3 regions of the Methylotuvimicrobium sp. KM2 genome follow, and region 2 is predicted to be linked to each of the others. Evidence: riboswitches for the same ligand, from Rfam matches in the RefSeq annotation. Region 2 holds a riboswitch; each other region holds the start of a gene.
The links. A riboswitch is a leader RNA that binds a small molecule or an ion and turns the genes downstream of it on or off. The one in region 2 is predicted to bind cyclic di-GMP.

Region 1: it holds a riboswitch for cyclic di-GMP, as region 2 does, so the genes downstream of both, WJM45_RS19625 (S8 family serine peptidase) here and WJM45_RS08660 (hypothetical protein) in region 2, are expected to answer to the same signal.
Region 3: it holds a riboswitch for cyclic di-GMP, as region 2 does, so the genes downstream of both, WJM45_RS04205 (PEP-CTERM sorting domain-containing protein) here and WJM45_RS08660 (hypothetical protein) in region 2, are expected to answer to the same signal.

Annotation. Positions count from the first base shown of each region.
Region 1 covers NZ_CP150634.1:4,637,136-4,640,849, forward strand. Annotated here, with positions in the region: gene WJM45_RS19625 (S8 family serine peptidase) at 7-1,833, opposite strand; cyclic di-GMP riboswitch class I at 1,921-2,006, opposite strand; gene WJM45_RS19630 (bile acid:sodium symporter family protein) at 2,475-3,407, shown strand.
Region 2 covers NZ_CP150634.1:2,042,626-2,046,339, forward strand. Annotated here, with positions in the region: gene WJM45_RS08650 (hypothetical protein) at 1-84, shown strand, start outside; partial or broken gene WJM45_RS08655 (IS3 family transposase) at 144-1,211, shown strand; gene WJM45_RS08660 (hypothetical protein) at 1,688-2,347, opposite strand; cyclic di-GMP riboswitch class I at 2,570-2,648, opposite strand; gene WJM45_RS08665 (hypothetical protein) at 3,310-3,594, opposite strand; gene WJM45_RS08670 (YidB family protein) at 3,560-3,714, opposite strand, start outside.
Region 3 covers NZ_CP150634.1:941,859-945,572, reverse strand. Annotated here, with positions in the region: gene WJM45_RS04220 (IS66 family transposase) at 1-505, shown strand, start outside; gene WJM45_RS04215 (hypothetical protein) at 760-1,008, shown strand; gene WJM45_RS04210 (hypothetical protein) at 1,005-1,511, shown strand; gene WJM45_RS04205 (PEP-CTERM sorting domain-containing protein) at 1,931-2,497, opposite strand; cyclic di-GMP riboswitch class I at 2,763-2,841, opposite strand; gene WJM45_RS04200 (hypothetical protein) at 2,942-3,292, shown strand; gene WJM45_RS04195 (hypothetical protein) at 3,625-3,714, opposite strand, start outside.

The sequences.
Region 1 (3,714 bases), 2.4 Mb from region 2:
TTTTGCTTATTTAGAAACTGTAATCGTATGTTTAGCGGTTTTATTCGATGTATCGGTAGCAACCGCTTCAATGATATAAGTGCCTCGTCTTTCTTTGTTGGTATTCCAATTATGAGACAATTGATTACCGTCCACTGAGCTCACCAGGCTGCCGTTAATAAACAGTTGGATATTAGCCACAGCAACGTCGTCTTCCGCCGAAACATTTATTTTAACTACTCGTGATACTCGGCTACCGTCGGCTGGGTCGCTGATTGCTACGGTTGGAGGCGCGATATCTTCAATCACTTCTTCGATAGGCTCATCAACGACTTCTTCAATCGTATTTTGGACCGTTACATTAACACCACTTGAAACCCCTTCATTACCTGCCGCATCGATCGCGGTTGCGCTCAAGGTTACGGAACCATCTGGGACTTGATTGGAATCCCAGCTAAATTGGTAAGGTGCGGTCGTATCGGTACCGACATAGAAACCATTGGCATAGAGCGACACTTCGCTTACACCGACATTATCGGTGGCATTGACCTCGACTTCAACCAATCCGCTGACGGTATTTCCCCCCGTTGGCGAGAAAATATTGACTGAAGGGGCGTCGCTATCGACAGTGACATTCCCCATGCTTTGCGCCATTTCAACCGCTACGGCGGCATTGATGCGGCCGTGACCATAGTATGGGTGGATATCGCCAGCGATTTTATCGGCCGAGGATTTCAAAATTTGCTCGACTTCATCGGGCGTTAGTGTTGGATTCGCGCCCTGAATCAGGGCAATCACGCCTGCAGCCACCGGTGACGAAAACGATGTGCCGTTCCAACTACCATAACTGCCGCCGCGCGTAGTGGTTTGAATAGATGATCCCGGCGCCGCAACATCGATGAACGCGCCGTAGTTCGACCAGGACGTTTTGTTATCGGAGCTATCGGTTGCCGAAACGCTGATCATGTAAGGGTTATCGTTGAAACCCGGATCGACGCCGTCATTGCCCGCTGCAACGACTACAAGCCCGCCTTTGCTGCGCATGTATTGTGCGGCATTGGTTACCGCAGAACTGTTGGAGACCCCGTAGCTGATATTCGCGACATCTGCGCTTTGATCGGCCGCCCAGTTCAAGCCACGAGCAATATCGCTCCAATAAGCCCAACCATCACTACTGTTGGTAATGCGAACCGGCAATATTTGCGCATTCCAAGCGACGCCGGCAACGCCGTTAGCGTTATCGGTTGTGGCGGCCGCCGTACCCGCTACCGCCGTGCCGTGTCCATGTACATCAGAACTGTTGGTGCTGCCGTCGACCGCATTCCAACCGGGCAGCATTTTGCTGGATAAGTCAGAGTGCGCGCTATCGACACCGGTATCCAAAATAGCAATCACGGTGTTGTCGGCTTTTGTTGAGCTCCAAGAGGTTGGCGCTTGAATTTTGGGTAAATGCCATTGGTTGCCGTAACGCGGATCGTTGGGCGTCGTCAAGCTGAGTTCGACCGCCATATCGAGCTCTGCGAATTCGACATGAGGATTTTTGGATAATGCCCGAATAACGGCTTGCTCGGTTTGGGGAGGTACAGAGATAACATGCACTCCGATGTTACCGATTATCTCTTTTTTTTGGCCTTTATTGCGTTTCAGAATTTTGTCGAACTCGCTGTCCGATAACCCGGCTTTCGGTTTGACCAGAATTTGGCCTTCTTTCCAAGGCTTGTCGGGGGCTGCATAAGCCGTTCCGCTTGCGCCACCGAATACGCCGGCAATCAATACCGCCGCCAAGGCTTTGGAAATTTGAGTTGGTTTGAATGTGTTTTGATTTTTTTGACTTCTTCGGCTGTTAGAGTTCATGACCCCACTCCTTAATTTATATTTTAAAGGTCCGAAGGAGTTCCTTGAAGCTGAATATAAATTAGCGTAGATTTTGCGCTGCGCCAATTTAGCAACCCCACTGTCATAGGAAAGACTCCGTTAGACTGGAAACTTTGCGTCACCACCTTTCGATGGCTTTGCCCTTTTATGATTTTCGATTGACTGGAGCTTCTAAAAGCACTTTAAAAGCTTTTTTCGTTCCGGTTGAGTTACAGTGTATAAATTTCAGAAATAATTGATGTGATTTGCTTGGAAAAAATTTATTTAGAGAAATCATCTTGTTATTGTTAATATCGATTCAGTGATTTAGTAAGCACTTTTAAGTTGTCCATTACGACTCCCCTACAAAAAACCTTTTGAGTTTTAGCCATTCGTTCATCTTTAATTAAGCGCAATGGCCGACAGTGCATAGATTAAATCGCCAAAGAAAGAAATTTCTTTTTAGGCGAGTTTTTGTCAGTAAAAGATTACACAAGAAGTCTTATTTTGACCTTAATTCAGATAAGCGCTTGGCCTAAGTTCAATAACTCTCTCCATAGACAAACTCAGGGTTGATCAACAGCAAATCCGCCCATTTAAAGTATACTTGACGCCTATCATTTATTCGGTTTAAAAACGACGTGCTTCGCTTACTTAATTTGCTCGCCAATCTTTTTCCTTTTTGGGTCATCGCCTGCAGCGGTTTAGCATTATTTTTTCCTGCTTGGTTTACTTGGTTCAGCGGTCCAATGATCGTTTGGGGCTTGGCTATTATCATGATCGGCATGGGTATTACGCTTAGCTTCGAGGATTTTCGACGTGTAACGCGCACGACTCGACCGGGTTTAATCGGAGTCGTTGCTCAATTTGCCGTGATGCCGCTTTTGGGTTGGGCCATAGCTTATGGGTTTTCGCTCAATCCGCAATTGGCGGTCGGCCTGATACTGGTGGCTTGCTGCCCCGGCGGCACCGCATCTAACGTGGTTAGCTACATTGCTAATGCCGATGTCGCGCTATCGGTATTGATGACGATGTGCTCTACATTCGCCGCTGTTGTCATGACGCCGCTATTGACTCACTGGCTAGCCGGTGCCTACGTTCCGGTGGATGCTTGGAGCTTATTCTTCAATACTCTACAGGTGGTAATTCTGCCGGTTTTGTCGGGTATGTTGCTGAATCGTTATACGCCTCGCCTGGTTCAGGCCGTAACGCCTATCGCACCGCTCGTTTCAGTGATGGTCATCGCATTGATTTGCGCAAGCATCATTGGCGCGAATGCAAGCACGATAAAGGATTCGGCTTTATCTTTATTGAGTGCGGTTGCCTTATTGCATCTAGGCGGATTTACAATCGGCTATGCAATGGCTCGCTTGATGAAGCTTGAAGAAAAAGCAGCCCGCACAATTTCAATCGAGGTAGGCATGCAAAACTCTGGCTTAGGCGCGGTACTAGCCCAATCCAGCTTTGCACAAATGGCTCTTGCGCCAATTCCCTCTGCCATTTCGGCAAGTTTTCATTCGATCATCGGCAGTATGCTGGCAGCCTGGTGGCGTATACGAAAGACTAAAAGATAGGTGTGAATAATGCCGGAGAGATCCTTGTTTTCGCATATTCCAGTATCGACTTATGAAGGTGGGCTTTATCAGTAAGATAGGCTTTTGCTTTTCGGCAATTGCGGAATTTCAAGGGTGGCGTAAATGCTAAATGCACGAGAATTTTTCTGACCAGCATCGCCTAAGCTCCTTTTGTTTAAGTATTTCAATCCCTCTCTTTGAAAAAGAGGGGGCAACAATTAGGCATGAATAGCGGTAATTTGCCAATGGGGCATGAATACTTAAATAAATCTTTGAGAATTAGTTGTATCCGCATACCCATGACTTA
Region 2 (3,714 bases):
TATGTAAAACCCAGTCAACATATTTTCATACCAGTGACGCATGATAGCCCTAACCAAAAAAGTATAATGGACCCCAAAAACTGAACAGTTAATTAAGGTGGTAATCTGCATATATAAACCCGAGAAAGTGTAGAGGAAAAACCATGCAGAGAAAGAAACACAGTGCCGAATTTAAAGCCAAAGTGGCGCTAGAAGCCAAAACCATCAACGAGATCGCCGGCGCGCACCAGGTGCATCCAAATCAGGTCTCGAACTGGAAAAAAGAAGCGCAAGCCGGACTGGTCGAGTGTTTTTCCGTAAAACGGGGCCGAAAGAGCCGGCAGCATGAAGCCGACCAGGAAGCGCTGTATAGCCAAATCGGGCGGTTGAAAGTCGAGTTGGACTGGCTTAAAAAAAAGTCCGGGCTGTCCCTGTAAGCGAACGGCGCCAGTGGCTGGAACCGGCTCCGGAGCTCTCGTTGAGTCGTCAGTGTGTATTAACCGGCGTGTCGCGGGGAAGCTACTACTACCGAAGCGTACCGGAAGACGCGCTTACGATCGACCTGATGCATCGGATCGACGCGCTTTATACCGACTATCCCTTTTACGGGAGTCGGCGGCGCTGAAACGGTTAGGCTATCGGGTCAATCGTAAGCGCATCCGGGGTCTGATGGCGAAGATGGGCTTGGAAGCGATCTATCCCAAGCCCAATACCAGCCAAAGTCACCCGGAACACCGAGTCTATCCGTATTTGTTAAACGACTTGGCGATCGAACGGCCCAATCAGGTCTGGAGTACCGATATTACTTATGTACGGCTCGCTCAGGGATTTGCCTACCTGGTGGCCGTGATCGATTGGTATAGCCGCAAAGTCTTGGCCTGGTACTTATCCAACACGATCGATATCGGGTTTTGTCTGGATTGCCTGGAAGCCGCGTTACGACACGGGCAGCCGGATATTTTCAATAGCGACCAAGGCAGCCAGTTTACCAGCCGGGAATTTACCGGGCGCTTGACGGAGGCCGGGATACGGATCAGCATGGACGGGCGTTGGATAATGTCTTTGTAGAACGCTTATGGCGGAGCGTCAAGTATGAAAATATCTATGTCAAAGGCTATGAAACGATGACCGAAGCCAAAACCGGACTGGCCGAGTATTTTCAGTTTTACAACGAAACGAGGCCACATCAAAGCCTGAATTACGCGACACCGCATGAAGTCCATGGCGGCTAATAGGCATGGCGCGTGGCGGGCCTGTGGACAAAGCGTGAATGTCCTTCGGACCGTGTGGATAAGCTGATGGAAAACTGCTGAAGCAGTTTCCCACGAGCTTACCCACACTCATTCACCCTTTGCCCACAGGCCCGCCATGAACCGAAAGAGGGTGATGAAAACGCCTGCGGCGCAATAATTATAAAAGATTTATTTTTTAAAGAGCAGGTTCCACCTTAAATTAGACCATTTTCTGTATTGACGTTGGGGTCCACTTTACTATAGCCTGGGCCGATTGTTCCAGCATATTTGGCTGGATGTTCAGGGGCGCCGGACCTTCTTTCCTGAACACTAGATATTGGGGAGAACCACGGGAAATACGGAAGAGCCGAAAAAAAGAGATCCTATCACTCAGTCTATGGAATGGCGACTTACCAATGAAGATGCTCGGGTAAAATTTAAAAAATCTTACCCGACAATACAAAAATGACCGAATACTATGGTGATAGAAACTTAGCTGAAATTTTACTACCCCCAAGTACAAACACATCCAGATTTTCGGTTACCGGTCCTTCACCAACGTCATCTTGAAACTTAATATTTAAGAAACCTAACCCTAATATTGATGCGTTAAGTTTCGAAGGACAACTATTACCATTCAAAAAATTCGCTCTACCGACTATCGCTAGAGCACCAAAATTTACTGCGAAGTCTGACGTCTCACTGTCCTGGAATTTTAGTTCCGAGGAAAACCAAACTTCAGTAAGTAAACCATTTCTGATACGTTCTAAAGAACTATCAAAAAGAATGAAAGGGTCTGTTACGTCTTTAACTTCTTTTTTTTCTTGTTTATCATAAACGACAAGCCGCCCTTCTCCGGTAGAGCAGTCATCCATTCGTAAAGCCAAAATAGTGTCTTTGGAAACACGCCTATTTGGCGGAAAATTTTGAACCAGATTGACAATCGCTTTCTGCGATTGCGTTAATTTGGAAATTTTGGTGTTTGAAATATTTAACTGGTCTTCAATTGCTAATTTTAATGAAAGTTTAACATCAAAATAATTGGCTTCGTTTGCATTTACCTGTTGAGAGTTAAATAATAAAACCAATCCAAAAACTATTGCTATTTTTACTATATATTCAATATTTTGACTCATAGCACGCTACCTTTGCTTTAAGTAACCCTTTAGCACTTTCCCGTTTTTCATATGATGAGGATTAAGTACTTGTTTGAAAGTAATTGATTTACCATAGGCGCACCCCAAAAAAAACTGTACAAAGCGCGAGACTAAACGATTACGCTCGCATAGAGCCTCAAACGGAATTCTTTAAAACAAATAAAAAGCCGAACCACCTACATGACCATAGCGACGGTCACTTTCGGCAGTCCGGCTTTCCTGGATCAAAGGACCCGCGACTTTCTGTCCCTACCTTACGATAGGTTTGGCTTTCACCGAATTCGATCATAAAATTTAATAAGTTTCAACTGAGGATTTTTATAAAGAATGAATAACACCTCAGGTTTTGTTGTCACCCCCTATACCCCTCATCGTTATACATAAGTCGAAAATTACCGTTTTTCTCGTTCCCACCGCTCCAGCGTGGGAATGCATACCGATCTTGCCTCGGCTGACAAGGTATGGGTTTCCACTGAGGACCGTGGGAACCAGAAAAAAATTACTGATTTGCAATCTTAGCTACTCCCTTTTGATTGAAAAACCGTCTAAGAATAAAAAGGCATGGGATATGTCTATCGAGGACCGCCGTGAACCCGTCCATGGGGGCTTGACGGCAGCGATCCCTGCTGCCGACATCCTCGCTAGCCACACCCCATACCTTCACAAAGTTAGCTAATTTTTGAGTATAAAGGGAGTAATGAGGCCTCGATACCATTTTTTGTCGCCCGACGTTCCCGACTTTCCCTCACCTAGCGTTAGGTGAGGAACGATCTGGGGATCGCTCCCACAGAGCATCCGGCCTCCTTGTGGGAGCGACGCCTTCGTCGCGATTTCGAAGCTACTGATGTTCAATATCCGCAGGTTTATCAAACTGCACAGTTTCCAGGTGTACGATGACCTCTGTTTAGCAAGTTTACCGATACTTGTGTATAACGGCGAGCCTATACCACTAGTTGTCGTCGGCGTTTTCGGCGATTTCGTGGGTTTTTGCTTTGGCCCGCTCGAATTTTGGGTTCTAAATCGTCGATTGCTTTTTGCGATTCTTCTTTGACTTTGTTTTTCAATTCGGTCAGTTTGCTTTGTTGTTCGTCGATAGTAGATTGGATTTTATTCAACAGTTCGTCTTCAGTTATGGCCGTCGCTCCAAAGAATAGGATTAATGATTTGAATCGTTTCGAACAATCCGAAACGTCAGGGTTTTCGGCCGAACATTTTGCCGAATGCATTGATGGCGCCTGAGACGCCGCCGACGCTATTCAGCAACTGTTCTCCAAGATCGGCGAGCGTTCCGTTTGGAGAAGCCTTGTCAATGACGTTAGGCACTGCTTCTTGGAGTCCGTTCAACG
Region 3 (3,714 bases), 1.1 Mb from region 2:
AGGGCTGGAAGAGAGTTTCGACCCTGTGGCACGCCAGTTCGGCAAACAAACACTAGCGTTGCTGAATACACTGATGAACGCGATTCGAGAGGCCCGTGTCGACCCACCCGACAAACTGTTGACGGAAACCTTTCAAGAATCACTGGCGCTCTATCGAGCGCTATGCGAAAGCCTGCGCGAAGCAACGCATAAAAAGACGCGTGAGCTGGCCGGTGAAATGCTCAATGATTGGGAGGCGATCTTTCAGGGCGTTGCATCCTATCATTTGCCGTTGACCAACAACGAAGCCGAGCGGGCACTGCGGCACTGGGTGATTTTGAGACGCATCAGCTATGGCACTCGCACCGAACAAGGCTCGCGGGTATTCGCCATTTTAATCAGCGTGATCGAAACCTGTCGTAAAAGACAGCAATCCCCTTGGCTTTATTTGGCAGTAGTCATTGATCATCAGCGAACCGGTCGGCCGATTCCAAAATTGCCTCCAGTGGACTGGGGGTCTGAATAGTTACTTCCAAAAAGTACATTGCCGTACCATTTTCAAAAGACTTCATACCAACTAAATCACCTTTACAATCTTCGCAATACTGAGGCTTAGAGCGAAAAACAGATCGGTATTTATCGGAATACCGGTCTGCTTTATATAACTTAATCTCTGCCATAATTATGAACACCGAAGCTTTAAAAAAGGAGAGTTCAGTTTTATGTATTTTTTCCCAGCGAAAAAGGCTTTAACCACCCTAAACCGGTTTAGGGTGATTTATGCGTGAGATAATTCAATGTCTTATGGATTGGGTAGGCAGCATCCCAAGCGATGAAAAACCGCACCAAGTCCTTCGAGCACTAGCGGAAGAATCGCTCAAAAAAGCCGATTTGGAAGAGAAAAAAAGGCGTTTCACCAATAAAGATACCTGGCCGCTGCACATGCAATTACCAATGATCCTCCCAATAAATGGGTCAATTGGAATAAATCGGTTTTGCCCTATTGGAATTCTAGAAAAAAAGATGTGATAGCGCTTGCCGAAAAAAGGAACCTTAATTGCTATCCGGAACTTGATTCCTATATCCCGGAAAAGGCCGGACGTGGTAACGAATCCCTATATTGGATTAAAGCCGAACCGCTCCCTGAAACCGGCAACAATGATGACGAAAAAAATTCAGCAATTGAGCCGGATAAAACGAAAAATCAATCCCGAATTAGTTTCCAGTATGAATTAGCTGAAAACGGCGAAGTAAAAACAACTTGGTGGGCAAAATGGCTATTCCACGATGGTCAGATACGCCTATCGAGCTGGCATATCTGGTTTATCGCCGGTTGGTTAATCACCCTTGGCGGCAGTGTAATTGCACTCTCTTACCTCGCCTGGCTAGGCTTAACCATTCCAAAACCAGTAACAACCAGAGAGTTGACGATATTTATAAGCATCTTTGCTCTTCCATGTGGAGTTTGGATCTTTTCATCAGGCCTTGGCTTCGTTTATTCGAAGATCGCATTGTCGTCGCTTCCGAGTTAATAACCGCTATAGAACAAAAATCGGCGCAACTGGAGTTGTTCAGAAACGGCGACTTAAGGATTATTCGCCTTGTAAGCTATACCGCGCCCTGTCCGGTCTGCGGAGCAACAGTCCACCTCGATAACGGTGAGCCCGACTTTCCCAGACGCTTAGTTGGTCGCTGTGCCGACAGCCCAAGAGAACACATTTTTAGCTTTGACCGGGTTACAAAAAAAGGCTCCGTTTTGAGAAGCCCAAATGCCTAAATAAAGAATCACCGATCGAAAACTTACCAACAAACAATAAGTAAATTCGAAAACCTATATTTAAAACCGATAAATATCCCAAGCTGATCGAATGGGTCAAAGGCTTCGGGGCGGCGATGTATGCATCTGAGTGTCAAGGCTTATCGCTCTAAACACGGCTATGGGTATGTATGGCTATCGTGGTTTGTACCTCCTGAATCCCATAACGATGGTGCCAAGACCGAGCAAGGAAAGCACAGTAGGTTCCGGGACATCAATTGCTCGTGTTGCTATTTCGAATCGCCATTCGATTCTTTGTTCGGGATCGACTTTCAAAGCGGGCAAATCGATCGCAAAGATATCCGTACTAACTAAACCGACACTGGCCCCCGAAGGATTGCCAACATTTGGAGTGATACTCTCAATTATCTGCTGAATCGCTGGCCAACTGTTAAAGAGAAAAGTCCATTGCCTACTCGTGAAATCAACAGAACCGGTTGAAGACAGATTGGTGTAGTCCAAAATCAATCCATTATCAAAAAAATTAGCAGATCCAGCTTTGATATCGTCGGTTTCGAGAAAGGAAAATTCGACAAGATCACCGATTTCTGTACTAGAGAATGGAAAGCCCGAATGCCCGGAAATGTCTAGGTATGCTCCGACTTCTGCTCCCACCAAGGCTGAATTTGCGTCATTCGTATACAATCCCGCAAAAGTCAAAAATATAAATGCCATATTTAAAACTACTTTTGGTCGTTTCATGATTTTCTCCAAGCCTTAAGCTATACCTGCGTTAATGGTGGCATACCTGTGGGAGCCAAAGCTTTCCCAAGGGGTTGATTGCAAATTTTTTTGATGGCAAGCAGATTTGTTAAGCTGCGCATTATTTTTTAGGACATGACAGAACATCTTCGAAATCAACCGGTAGTTAAGAGGTAATCTGCGAACCAAAAAAATACATGCCACTCCGTCTGGCGATTAAAACAAAAAAAGCCAGACCACCTATGTGACTATAACGCTAGTCACATTCGGCAATCCGGCTTTCCTGGATCAGAGGATCCGCGATTTTCTGTCCCTATCTTACGATAGGTTTGGCTTTATTATTTTTTTGCAGTGAATCACAAAATGATTCAATTTTCAACTGAGTATTTTAGTGAGTTATTGAATTGTATTACGTTTTAGATTAAGGCATACATAGACAACACAATGACCGACATCCCGAACCTCTGGGCGCAAGGCTGGGCGTTTTATAAATCCGGCGGCAAGGGCTTTGTGCCGGCCGAAGACGATCCGGAGTTGATCGAATGGGTCAAAGGCTTCGGGGCGGCGATGGCCGATTACGACCTGGAAGGCGAATACCCGAGTATTCAAACCGCCCTGCTCGATCATGGCATCGATGCGGATTTGATTGCGGAATGTTTGGACGCGGCCGAAAGAATCCTCGCGGAACCGGTGTTCAACCGCTGGCCGTCGGTGCCGGTGCGGGGTTATGGCGAAGGGAACCTTCGGGTTGGGCCGTTTCTGGTGGTGCTGCCGGAAGCGGCGAATGATGGTTAGTTGGGGTAGAGAGTTTTTTATGGCGGTTTTGACCAGGAAGGGACATTTAGTGATTTTAGCGTATGGCTACTGCAAAACAAAAAGCAGCCTTTGAACTCTCAAGCTCAGCCGCGAGCGCGGCGACCGGCATGTCAGCAGGAGCGTCTGTTGGCAGACATACGCCTGTTTTGTTCCAGACGGGCCTGATGGTGGCCACGAGACTGTCTTCTAGTCCTGCGGCCAAATTGACATGAAAGCCGCCATAGTAGAGCAGTCCGTTGTCTGGAAGTGCGTGAATTTCCACCGCCGTTGAGGACGCCAAGGTTTCTTCTATGAGCTTTTTTCCCTTGATGTTAGTGGGATTGCGTTGGGCCGGGATTCTGGTAGCCGTAAAGGCGCTTCTTCAAAGGCTGTGCTGTCTTTCCGATGTACATGACTAAGCC